DNA from 3 places in the Methylocystis sp. Uni0008 genome. Region 3 is predicted to be linked to each of the others. Evidence: predicted binding sites of a transcription regulator. Region 3 holds the regulator's gene; each other region holds the start of a gene.
What was found. The regulator LexA, encoded in region 3, represses DNA repair genes until DNA is damaged. The targets are predictions, from matches to a motif close to TGTTCNNNNTGTGTTCNG.
Positions count from the first base shown of each region.

Region 1: recA (recombinase RecA) is a predicted target of LexA. The motif match lies at 2,714-2,731, and genes of this name have one in related genera.
Region 2: ssb (single-stranded DNA-binding protein) is a predicted target of LexA. The motif match lies at 1,711-1,728, and genes of this name have one in related genera.

Region 1 covers NZ_CM166370.1:3,320,317-3,324,524, forward strand. Annotated here, with positions in the region: gene alaS (alanine--tRNA ligase) at 1-1,188, opposite strand, end outside; gene recA (recombinase RecA) at 1,506-2,570, opposite strand; gene AC0X69_RS16585 (YheT family hydrolase) at 2,804-3,835, shown strand; gene AC0X69_RS16590 (class I SAM-dependent methyltransferase) at 3,844-4,208, shown strand, end outside.
Region 2 covers NZ_CM166370.1:997,229-1,001,436, reverse strand. Annotated here, with positions in the region: gene lpxB (lipid-A-disaccharide synthase) at 1-1,092, shown strand, start outside; gene ssb (single-stranded DNA-binding protein) at 1,098-1,604, opposite strand; gene AC0X69_RS04955 (class I SAM-dependent methyltransferase) at 1,778-2,722, opposite strand; gene dctA (C4-dicarboxylate transporter DctA) at 2,829-4,127, opposite strand.
Region 3 covers NZ_CM166370.1:37,839-42,046, forward strand. Annotated here, with positions in the region: gene AC0X69_RS00210 (ComEC/Rec2 family competence protein) at 1-1,984, shown strand, start outside; gene lexA (transcriptional repressor LexA) at 2,136-2,846, opposite strand; gene gltX (glutamate--tRNA ligase) at 3,081-4,208, shown strand, end outside.

The DNA.
Region 1 (4,208 bases), 740 kb from region 3:
GCCATAGGTGTCGTAGAGCTTGAACGCCGTTTCGCCGGAGAGCTTCGCGCCGGCTCCGAGCGCCGCCGTTTCCTCGTCGAGGATCGCGAGGCCGCGCGCCAGCGTCGCGCGAAAGCGCGTCTCTTCGGTGAGCAACGTATCGGCGATGAGCGCCTGCGCGCGAACGAGCTCCGGATAGGCCTGGCCCATCTCGGCGACGAGCGTCGGCGCGAGCTTCCACATCAGCGGCTCTTTGGCGCCGAGCAGCTGCGCATGCCGCATGGCGCGGCGCATGATCCGGCGCAGCACATAGCCGCGGCCTTCGTTCGAGGGCGTCACGCCGTCGGCGACGAGGAAGGAGGAGGCGCGCAGATGGTCGGCGATGACGCGATGGCTCGCGCCCTGCGGCCCGTCGGCGGCAACGCCGGTGAAATCGGCGACGGCGCCGGTCAGCGCGCGGAAAAGATCGATGTCGTAATTGGAGGTCACGCCCTGCATCAGCGCGGCGATGCGCTCCAAGCCCATGCCGGTGTCGATCGAGGGGCGTGGCAGCGGCGCGCGCTGGCCGGGCGCCACCTGCTCATATTGCATGAACACGAGGTTCCAGAACTCCAGGAACCGGTCGCCATCCTCGTCCGGACTGCCGGGCGGCCCGCCGGCGAGCGCCTCGCCCTGGTCGTAGAAAATCTCCGAGCAGGGGCCGCAGGGGCCGGTGTCGCCCATGCTCCAGAAATTGTCGGAGCTGGCGATGCGGATGATGCGCTCGTCAGAGAAGCCGGCGATCTTCTTCCACAGATCATAGGCCTCGTCGTCGTCGTGGTAGACGGTGACGAGCAGCCGGTCGACGTTGAGGCCGAATTCGCGCGTGATCAGCGTCCAGGCGAGTTCGATCGCGCCTTCCTTGAAATAATCTCCGAAGGAGAAATTGCCGAGCATCTCGAAGAAGGTGTGATGGCGCGCGGTATAGCCGACATTGTCGAGGTCATTGTGCTTGCCGCCGGCGCGCACGCATTTCTGCGCCGACGCGGCGCGCGCATAGGGGCGCTTCTCGACGCCGGTGAACACGTTCTTGAATTGCACCATGCCGGCGTTGGTGAACATCAACGTCGGGTCGTTGTGCGGGACGAGCGAGGACGAGGGGACCTTCTCGTGCCCCTTGTGCGCGAAATAGTCGAGAAAGGCGGTGCGGATCTGGTTGACGCCACTCATGCGGTCACGGCTCGCTGAATGCGTCTTCGCGCGAAAGCGGCTTCTGCGCCGATGCGGGAGACGCGTTAAAACAATAACCTGGAGCGGCTTTTCGTTTCAACGAAACAGGCGACGGCCCGAGGTTGCGGCGAAGGCTGCGGCAGGCGGCGCCTCGCGCGCTTCGTCATGGGCGATATGACAGTTTCAGGGCCAAACGGCAATGGCGGGAGGCAGGCGCCGATTCGCCGGCGCCCGCCTCCCGCCCTTGGTCGCGACGTCGCTGAAGCGCGCGCCAGGCGCGCTTCAGTCGACCGGATCGCGAGGGGACCCGGATAGGCCTATTCGTCGTCGTCCTGCGCCGCATCGAGAATGCGCTCGGCGATCAACCCGGCGTTCTCGCGGATCGCCTGCTCGATGTGCTGCGCCGCCTCGGGGTTCTGCTTGAGGAACGTCTTGGCGTTCTCGCGGCCCTGGCCGAGCCTCTGGCTGTCGTAGGAGAACCAGGCGCCCGATTTCTCGACGACGCCGGCCTTGACGCCGAGGTCGATCAATTCGCCCATTTTGGAGACGCCCTCGCCATACATGATGTCGAATTCGACCTGCTTGAACGGCGGGGCGACCTTGTTCTTCACCACTTTGACGCGGGTCTGGTTGCCGATCGCCTCGTCACGGTCCTTGATCGCGCCGATGCGGCGGATGTCGAGACGCACCGAGGCGTAGAATTTCAGCGCGTTGCCGCCGGTGGTCGTCTCGGGCGAACCATACATCACGCCGATCTTCATGCGGATCTGGTTGATGAAGATGACGAGCGTGTTGGAGCGGGCGATCGAGGCGGTGAGCTTGCGCAGCGCCTGGCTCATCAGCCGCGCCTGCAGGCCGGGCTGCACCTCGCCCATCTCGCCCTCGATTTCCGCGCGCGGGGTCAGCGCCGCGACCGAATCGACGACGAGCACGTCGACGGCGCCGGAGCGGACCAGCGTGTCGGTGATCTCGAGCGCCTGCTCGCCGGTGTCGGGCTGCGAAATTAAGAGTTCCTCGAGATTGACGCCGAGCTTGCGGGCATAGACGGGATCGAGCGCATGTTCGGCGTCGACGAAAGCGCAGACGCCGCCCGCCTTCTGCGCCTCGGCGATGACGTGCAGCGTCAGGGTGGTCTTGCCCGAGGATTCCGGGCCGTAGATTTCAACGACGCGGCCGCGCGGCAGGCCGCCGACGCCGAGCGCGATGTCGAGCCCGAGCGAGCCGGTGGAGATCGTCTCGATCTCGACGGCCTTCTGGTTCTTGCCGAGCCGCATGATCGAGCCCTTGCCGAAGGCGCGCTCGATCTGCGACAGCGCGGCGTCCAGCGCCTTGGTCTTGTCCACGGAAGTCCCTTCCACGAGGCGGAGGTTGGCTTGGCTCACGGCTGAAAATTCCTTCTGACACGGTTAGCTAGGCGCACGCAACGGCCGCTGCGAGGGCGTCGTGGGTCAAGGGCGCGAAAGCAAGAAGGGGACTGGCGCGCCTGACCCTGAACTCCAGTGTGCATGATTTGTTCTTTTTGCCAAGTTCTTTTTTTGTTCGAATGATGCGACATCGCTTTCTTGGTTAAAGCTAAACACCGACGTTGAAGGGCTGGCGTGGAGAAAGCCTCTAGATGTGGGCCAAGCGTATGCCGATTGAACCTTCCGCTCCACACGCGGCTCTTCCCCCCTTCCGCGAGCGGGCGCCGTGGTTCGGCGGCGATCTGCAGACGCTGCGCAACATCATCGTCGGCGGGCCGCCGGAGCTTATCGGCGGCGAGCGGCTGCTGCTCGCCATGCCCGACGGCGACAGGCTCGCGGCGCGGCTTGACCGTCCGGCCACGGAAACCGGCGCGCCGCTGATCGTTGTGGCGCATGGGCTCGCCGGCTCCGAATCGAGCCGCCACGGCGTCGCCACCGCGCGCTATTTCGTCGGCGAGGGCTGGCCCGTCCTGCGCCTCAATCTCAGAGGCGCGCAACCCTCGCGCCCGACCTCGGGCGGGCGCTACCACGCCGGCAAGACCGATGATCTCGCCGCGGCGCTTCGCGCGTTGCCCGCCGATCTCGTGCGACATGGGATCGTGCTCCTCGGCAATTCGCTCGGCGGCAATCTCGTGCTGAAATTCGTCGGCGAGGGCGGCCATGATCTGCCGGTGCGCGCGGCCGTCGCGGTGTCGACGCCGATCGATCTCGCGGCGACCTGCGCCCGGATGATGGCACCCCGCAATTTCGCCTATCATCGCTACATGCTCGATGAGATGAAGCGCGAGGCGCTCGCGCCCAGCGCCGACCTCACCACGGCGGAACGCGCCGCGATCGCCGGCGCGCGCAGCGTGTATGAATTCGACGATCGCTTCGTCGCCCCGCATTTCGGCTATCGGGATGCGCAGGAGTATTATGAAGCGAACGCCGCCAAGAATTTCCTCGCCGGCGCCAGGCTGCCGACGCTGATCCTGCAGGCCCTGGACGATCCCTGGATTCCGGCGGCGTGCTATCGGGCGGTCGACTGGTCGAAGCTGCCCGCCATCGAGACCGCTCTGACCGCCGGCGGCGGGCATATGGGCTTCCATGGCGCCGACAGTCTCACGCCATGGCATGATCGCGTGAGCGCGCAATGGCTCAAGCAAAAAGGCCTCGGGCCGCGAGGCGCATCGGAGAGGGAATAGGCCGCAGCATGGACGCACGCCAGACGATGGTGTTCGGCGACAACGCCGGCGACTATCGCGCCTTTCGCCCGCATTATCCCGAGGCCCTCTTCGCCTGGCTCGCGCGCGCGGCGAAGGAGAATCGTCTCGCCTGGGATTGCGGCGCGGGGAGCGGCCAGGCGGCGATCGGCCTTGCGCGCCATTTCGCGAATGTCCTCGCCACGGATCCGGATTCCCGGCAGCTGGCGCTCGCGCCGAAAACGCCGAGCATCGACTATCGCCTCGCGCGCGCCGAAGACGATCTGGGCCTGCGCGAAGAAGTCGATCTCATCGCCTGCGCCTGTTCGATCCACTGGTTCGACCTGCCGCGTTTTTATGAAAATGCACGGCGCGT
Region 2 (4,208 bases), 960 kb from region 3:
CTCGGCGCAGCCCTGATGCGGGCTTTGCGCACAGCGCGTCCGGAGGTGGTCTTTACGGGCGTCGGCGGCGAGGCGATGGCGCGTGAAGGCCTCGTCTCGGCGTTTCCACTGGCAGACATCGCGGTGATGGGCCTCTTGCCGGTGCTGGCGCGGCTGCCGCGTCTTGTGAAGCGCATCGAACTGACGGCGCGCCTCGTCATCGATCAGGTGCCTGATTGCCTCGTCATCATCGACGCGCCCGACTTCACTCACCGCGTCGCGCGCCGCGTGCGCGCCGCGCGCCCTGACGTGCCGATCGTCAATTACGTCAGCCCTACCGTCTGGGCGTGGCGGCCCAGCCGGGCGCGCGCGATGCGCGACTACATCGACTGTGTTCTGGCGCTGCTGCCCTTCGAGCCTCGGGCGCATGTGCAGCTGGGCGGGCCGAGATGCGTCTATGTCGGCCATCCGCTCGTCGAGCGGCTGGATGAATTGACGCCGCATCTCCATGATCGCGGCGGCGCGCGATCGTTGCTGGTTCTGCCGGGGTCACGTCTCGCCGAAGTGCGGCGCATGATGCCGGTCTATGGCGAGACGCTCGAGCTTCTCCTGCGTCAACGCGCCGATTTCGACGTCTCCATTCCTGTCGCGCCGAACATGGAGGAGCCGCTGCGCCGGGAGCTGAGAAGCTGGCCGATGACGCCGCGCCTGATCGGTCAGACGGAAAAATTCGCCGCCTTTCGCAAGGCGCGCGCCGCGCTCGTCACGTCGGGGGTCGCAACGCTGGAACTGGCGCTCGCGGACGTTCCGATGGCGGTCGCCTACAAGGTCTCGCCCGCTGAATCGCTGTTGCGCTTTCTTATCAATGTCGATTCGATCGTGCTGCCCAATCTCGTCATCGGCGAGAAAGCCGTCCCCGAATTCCTGCAGCAGGCGGCGACGCCGCGCGCGCTCGCCGAGACGCTGCGGCCGCTCCTGCGGGACAGCGCCGCGCGAGATGCGCAGCTCGCCGCGTTCAAGCGCGTCCGCGAGCGGTTGCTGGAGGCAGGACGAACGCCCAGCGCGCGGTCGGCGGACGTCGTCCTGGAGTATGCGTCGCGACGGCGGACGTAAGCCGGTCAGAACGGGATATCGTCGTCCAGCGCGTCCGACAGCTTGCCGGCGGGAGCGGGACGCCGCTCGCCGGGGCCGCGCTCCATCGGCGAGGTGCGGCCGAAGGAGCCGCCGCTCTGCCCGTAGCCGCTGTCGTAGTCGCCTTCGCTGCGACCGCCGCCCTTGCTGTCGAGCAGGGTCAGCTCACCGCGAAAACGCTGCAGCACGACGTCGGTCGCCTTGCGCTGATTGCCGTCCTTGTCCGTGTATTCGCGAGTCTGAAGCTGGCCTTCGAGATAGATCTTCGAGCCCTTGCGGCAGTATTGCTCGGCGATCTTGCCGAGATTTTCGTTGAAGATCGATATGTTGTGCCACTCGGTGCGGTCTTTGCGCTCGCCGGTGTTGCGGTCGCGCCAGGATTCCGTCGTCGCCAGCGAAAAGGAAACGACGCGATCGCCAGACGGCAGCGTCCGCACTTCCGGATCTCGGCCGAGATTGCCGATCAGGATGACTTTGTTGACGCTGCCCGCCATGTCGCTCTCCACTTGCTCAACGCGTGGCACTCTAGTGCAAAGGCCTGTCCGTCTGGCGCGCCGACGCGATTTGTCCACAGATGTGTGGCGCCCGCCGAGCCTGGAACGTTCGTATTTTGTTCTATCACCCGCGTTAAACTCATGCAAGCGCTACGGAATTTTTTGTTCTCTTTTCAGTTCACGCTTGGGCGACGCGCCACGAGCAGCAGGCCTGTGCCCTCGTCTTCCCGCGAAGGAACGCCCAGCGCTAGCCGCGCGGCCAGGCCGCCGAGAAGGCCGAGCGCGGCGGAGGCGTGCCAGGAAAACGCTTCCCGATAATATGCGTCGCCGCCGCATTTGATCGGACTGCACCGGCTGATCCAGTAAAGCAGCGCGTCGTCCTCGCCCCAGGGGACTTTTTCGACGCTCTCGACGGTCGCGCCGGCGCGTTTCGCCATTACCGCGAGCGCTTCCTTCGTCCACCAGCTGAGGTGATGCGGCGGGGCGTTCATCAGAAAATTCGGAATCCGCGTGAGCGCCGACGGAACATGCGGCACGCCGATGCAGACCAGACCGCCCGGTTTGGCGGCGCGCAACATCTCGCGAAAGAGCGATACGGGCGCGCTGATATGCTCGAGAACCTGAAACGCGCAGACGGCGTCATAGGATGCGGCGTTCGCGACGAGATGATCCGCGATCGTTTCACTGCGGATCGACGGGTCGCCGCCATGCTCGGCAAAATGCGGATCCAGGCCCGTGTAGTTGGCGTGCGTGACGCAGTGGCGGAAATTGCCCAGACCGCATCCGACATCGAGCACGCGCGCGCCGGCCGGCACATGTCGCGCGGCGAGATTGAACTCGGGCCGAATGAAGCGATCGGAATAGAGTCCGAGTTTCTTGAGGCGCGAATAGAATCCGTCATAAAATTCGTGATCGCCTTCGACAGGCGGATCAAAGAACAGAAGTCCGGTCGGCGATTCCCAGAGCCCGAATTGATCCACTGCGCCAAAGCTCGGCCAGGCGTTCGCGCCGAATTCGACTTTCCACAAGCGCCCGAGCAGCCGCGCGGGCACGGTTTGGACGAGGCGAACGGCGGGAAGGCCGGTGACAGGGCAATCAGGCGTCGTAGGCGGAGACATCGATAATCCTCTCAGCATGGATCATGCCGGGGCGCCTAATGCGGCAATCTCGCATGTGTTGTGCGGCGCCGCTATGACACGGCGCCGGCGTTTCGAATGTGGCGTCTCAATCCGTCGTGACGCCAATCTCGATATCGGAGGGATCGATCTCGCGAGCGAGTCCCGCCGCCAAGCGCGCCCGGTCCAACTCGCCTTCCCATGCGGCGATGACGATGGCGGCGACGCCATTGCCGATAAAGTTCGTCAACGCGCGACACTCGCTCATGAACTTGTCGACGCCGAGCACGAGCGACATGCCTGGCGCAAGTTGCGGATCGACCGCCGTCAATGTCGCCGCCAGCGTGATGAATCCCGCGCCGGAAACGCCGCTCGCGCCCTTGGACGTCAGCATCGCGACGACGAGAATGGTCGCCTGATGCGAAAGATCGAGTTCGACGCCCATGGCGCGAGCGATGAACAGCGTCGTCAGCGTCATATAGATGTTGGTGCCGTCGAGATTGAAGGAATAGCCGGTCGGCACGACGAGACCGACGACCGACTTCGAGCAGCCGAGCCATTGCAGCTTCTCCATCAGCGCGGGCAGGGCGCTTTCAGAAGACGACGTCCCGAGCACGATCAGCAGCTCGTCGCGCAAATAGGCGAGAAAGCTGAAGATGCTGAATCCCGCCGCGCGCGCGATGGCGCCCAGCACGAAGACGACGAAGAGACCCGCCGTCAGGTAGAAGAGCCCGATCAGCCCGGCGAGCGACAAGAGCGCGGCTGAACCATATTTGGCGACCGTATAGGCCATGGCGCCGAAGGCCCCGATCGGCGCGGCCTTCATGACGATGGCGATGACGCCGAACATGGCGTGGCCAACGTCGTCGATGATGACGCGCAGCGCACGGCCGCGTTCGCCGAGCGTTAAGAGCGCGAAACCGAAAAGCAGCGAAAACAGCAGCACCTGCAGAATGTCGCCTTTGGCGAAGGCGCCGATCGCGCTGTCGGGAATGATGTCGAGCAGAAAATCGACGCCCCCACGCTTCTCGGCCAGCGCCGTATATTTCGCGACGGCGGAAGGATCAGGCTTGCCGGCGAACCCCGCGCCGGTCTGCGCAAGATTTCCAACAAGAAGGCCGAGCGCCAGGGCGAATGTCGAGACGATCTCGAAATAGACGAGAGCCTTGAGGCCCACCCGGCCGACCTTGCGCGCGTCCTCGATGTGGGCGACGCCGGAGACGACCGTGCAGAAGATGATCGGCGCGATCGCCATCTTGATCAGCTTGACGAAGCCGTCGCCGAGCGCCTTCACCCAGTCCTGCGCCGCCGCTTCGGGGGCGAGCCCGCCGAACAGCGCGCCGAGCGCAATGGCCGCGAGCACCTGGACATAGAGGTGGCGGTAGAAGGGCTTCTTCGGCGTCGTCAATGGGCGCGCGTCGGCCGCAGTCGCTCCTTCGCTATTCTTTGCTTCGAGCGCCACGCGCGTTGCTCCTGACGGGAATGCACA
Region 3 (4,208 bases):
TGCGCTGTTTCTGGCGCTCGCGTTCTTCGCCGGCGGTTTCGCGTCAGGCGCCTGGCGGACGGCGCGGGTCGCCGCGCCGATCGTGCCGCGCGTTGGCGTCGGCGAGCTGACGGGCTTCGTCGAGGAGGTGGATCTGCGGCGCGCGGGGGCGCGCTTCATTTTGCGCGTCGCGAGCGCCGAAGGCTTCCCGGACGACGTCGTTCCCGCCCGCGTGCGGCTGACCACCCGCGGCGATCCGAACTTCTCCGCCGGCGATTTTCTCGCCTTCAAGGCGCGGCTGATGCCGCCGGCGCGGGCGGCGCTTCCCGGCGGCTATGATTTCGCGCGCGACGCCTTCTTTGCCCGCATCGGCGGCGTCGGCAACGCGCTGGGGCGTATCGAGACGATGCCGCCGCCCGAGCCGGCGCCTTTTTCGCTGCGCTTTTACGCGCGCGTCGATCAGGCGCGCAACGCGCTGGCGATGCGGGTCTATCGAATCATCGAAGGCGACGCCGGCGCGATCGCCGCCGCGATGGTGACCGGCAAGCGCGACCTCTTATCGGAAGACGCCAGGAGCCTCATCCGCCGCGCCGGCATCTTTCACATCATCACCATTTCCGGCGTTCAGATGACGCTCGTCGCGGGCATATTCTTCGTCGGCTTTCGCCATCTCCTGGCAACCTCGCAAACCCTGGCGCTCAATTATCCGATCAAGAAGTGGGCCGCGGCGCTCGCCATGGTCGGCGCCATTCTCTACGACATCGGCACGGGCTCGCGCGTCGGCACCGAGCGCGCGCTCGTCATGACTCTGATCATGCTGGCGGCGGTTCTGTTCGACCGCCCGTCGCTATCGATGCGCAATCTCGCGCTTGCCGCGCTCGTCATCATCGCCTTCGAGCCGGAGGCGCTGCTCGGCGCAAGCTTTCAGCTCTCCTTCGCCGCCGTAGCGGCGTTGATCGCAGTCTACGAATGGCGGGGCGAATATCTCGCGAAGCGCCGCATCGACGACCGCGCGCCGCAAGGATGGTGGGGCGCGCTGCGCGAAAGCGCCCTCGAACGTCTATTGCACGGACCGGGCGCCGCGATCTTCGCGACGCTCTGCGCGACCTCGGCGACGGCGTCATTCATGGCGAATGATTTTCATGAGCTCAGCCCCTATGTGCTGATCGGCAATCCGCTGACGCTCGCGATCATCGAATTCTTTGCCGTTCCCTGCGCGCTGGTCGGCGCCGCGCTTCACCCGTTCGGCCTCGACGGTTTCATCTGGCGCTATCTCAAGATGGGCATCGATCTCGTGACCTATCTCGCGGGGCTCATCGCCAGCGCGCCCGGCGCGAGCCTGCCGGTCAAAGCCTTCGCGCCCTGGGCGATCCTCTTCCTTTCTCTCGCGGTGCTCTCGCTCGTGTTGTGGCGGACCTGGGCGTGGCGCGCCCTGGCGATCCCTCTCGCCCTTATCGGATTGATGGGGGCAAGGAACGGCGCGCCCTTTGATCTTGCCGTGCCGGCGACGGGCGAATCGGCGGCGCTGCGCCTGCCGTCCGGCCAGCTCGCCGTTATGGGTCAGAGAGCCAGCATTTTCGCCGCCGAACAATGGCTGAGGGCGGACGGCGACGCGCGGTCAGCTTCAGACGCGAAGAGCGGCGTCGCTTGCGACGACAGCGGCTGCGTGGCGAAGGCGATCGACGGCCGCTTTGTGGCGCTTGTCGCCGGGCGCAGCGCGTTCCTCGAGGATTGCGCGCGCGCCGCCGTCGTCATCACGCCGCTTTACGCGCCGCTTGGCTGCGCGGCGCCGATCGTGATCGATCGCCGCAGGTTGAGCGAAACCGGCGCGGTGGCGTTGCGGTTCGTCGGTGACGCGGTCGAATGGACGAGCGCGCGCGCCGTCGACGAGGATCGGCCATGGTCGCCTGCGCCGCGCGAGCGCCGCAAGCCGGGATTTGCGGCGCCGCTCAGCGACGAAGAGCGCAATGAGGAAGACGCGCGCGCGATGGAGCCGCTCGAATGAAGAGCAACGCCGCCATTCTTGGTGTCATTCCCGGCAGGCCGAAGGCCTGACCGGGAATCCAGAGCGATGTCATGAATGATGAAGCTGTCCTGGATTCCCGATCGCGCTCTGCGCGCGTCGAGGATGACATTCATCGCGCGGATGCGTACCGCTAATATTTCCGCAATAGGCTGATGAGCTTGCCCTGAATGCGCACGCGATCGGGGCCGAAGATCCGGGTTTCGTAAGCGGGGTTCGCCGCCTCCAGGGCGATAGACGCGCCGCGCTTACGCAGGCGCTTCAGCGTGGCTTCCTCATCGTCGATCAGCGCCACGACGATATCGCCGGTGTCGGCGTTGTCCTGCTTGCGGATGACGACAGTATCGCCGTCGAGGATCCCCGCCTCGATCATCGAATCGCCGCGCACTTCGAGCGCGAAGTGCTCGCCGCTCGTGAGCAGATCGGGCGGCAGGCTGATCGTGTGGCTGCGATTCTGGATGGCGGAGATCGGCGTGCCGGCGGCGATGCGTCCCATCACCGGAATCGCGACCTGCTGATCGATTGCGTCGTCGAAACGCTCGCTTAGCGGCCGGATGCGGCCGAGATTTCCTTCGATGACCGACGGCGAGAACTTGCCCCCGCGCGCGCCGGCGGCCCGCGGCGTCGCGGATTCCGGCAGGCGCAGAACTTCGAGCGCGCGCGCGCGATTGGGCAGGCGGCGGATGAAGCCGCGTTCCTCGAGCGCAAGAATGAGCCGATGAATGCCGGACTTCGACCGCAGGTCGAGCGCGTCCTTCATCTCGTCGAAGGAGGGCGGCACGCCCGATTCCTTCAAACGTTCATGGATGAAACGCAAAAGATCGTTTTGTTTCTTGGTCAGCATCGCCGCACCGCCCCGCAAGCCGAATCGTTGATCTTGGCTGAGCCGCAGCTTTTGGCTCGATAACCTAAACAAATCATGAACAGAACGATATACGTTCGCACTGCGTTCCGCAAGCGATATGTTCACGCTTTGGTTAAGCGATCAAGGCGGCGAACTATGTTCGCGTCGCGTCGCGCGTGTTAGACGGGCCATCCAGCCAGATCCAGCTCACAAAACGAGGAATTCCCGGCGCTCATGTCACAGGTCGTCACCCGCTTCGCTCCGTCGCCCACCGGCTTTCTGCATATCGGCGGGGCGCGCACGGCGCTCTTCAATTGGCTCTACGCCAAAAGGCGCGGCGGCCGGATGATGCTGCGAATCGAAGACACGGACCGCGAGCGCTCCACGAAAGAGGCTATCGACGCGATCATCGACGGGCTCAAATGGCTTGGGCTCGAATGGGATGGGGACATCGTCTACCAGTCCACGCGCGCGGCGCGCCATGCCGAGGTCGCCGAAGAGCTGCTGGCGCAGGGCAAGGCCTATCGCTGCTACGCCACGGCGCAGGAGCTGGAGGAGATGCGCGAGAAGGCGAGGGCCGAAAAGCGTCCCTGGCGCTACGACGGCCGCTGGCGGGATCGCGACCCCTCGGAGGCGCCCGCCGGCGTTCCCTATGTCGTGCGTATCAAGGCGCCTCAGGACGGCGAGACGATCGTCGAGGACGCCGTGCAGGGACGCGTCGTCTTCCAGAACAAGGATCTCGACGACTTTATTTTGCTGCGCTCGGACGGGGCGCCCACCTATATGCTCGCCGTCGTCGTGGATGACCACGACATGGGCGTCACGCAGATCATCCGCGGCGACGATCATCTGACCAACGCCGCGCGACAGACACATATCTATGAGGCGCTGGGCTGGGCCGCGCCGGCTTTCGCCCATATTCCGCTGATCCACGGACCGGACGGCGCCAAGCTTTCGAAGCGCCACGGCGCGCTCGGCGTCGACGCCTATCGCGCGATGGGCTATCTGCCCGCGGCGCTGCGCAATTACCTCGTTCGACTGGGATGGTCGCAGGGCGACAAGGAGTTCTTCACGCCGCAGGAGATGATCGACTCCTTCGATCTCGCGCAGGTGCATCGTTCGCCGGCGCGGTTCGATTTCGCCAAGCTCGAAAATATGAACGGTCACTATCTGCGCGACTCGAGCGACGACGAATTGTTCGATTTGCTTATCGCGACACTTCCTTATCTCGAGGGCGGCCAGGCGATCGCAGATGCGCTCGACGACCGCAAGCGCGCGCAGTTGCGCGCGGCGTTGCCGGGGCTGAAGGCGCGCGCGAAAACCTTGAACGAACTTGTCGACGGCGCCGGTTTTCTCTTTGCG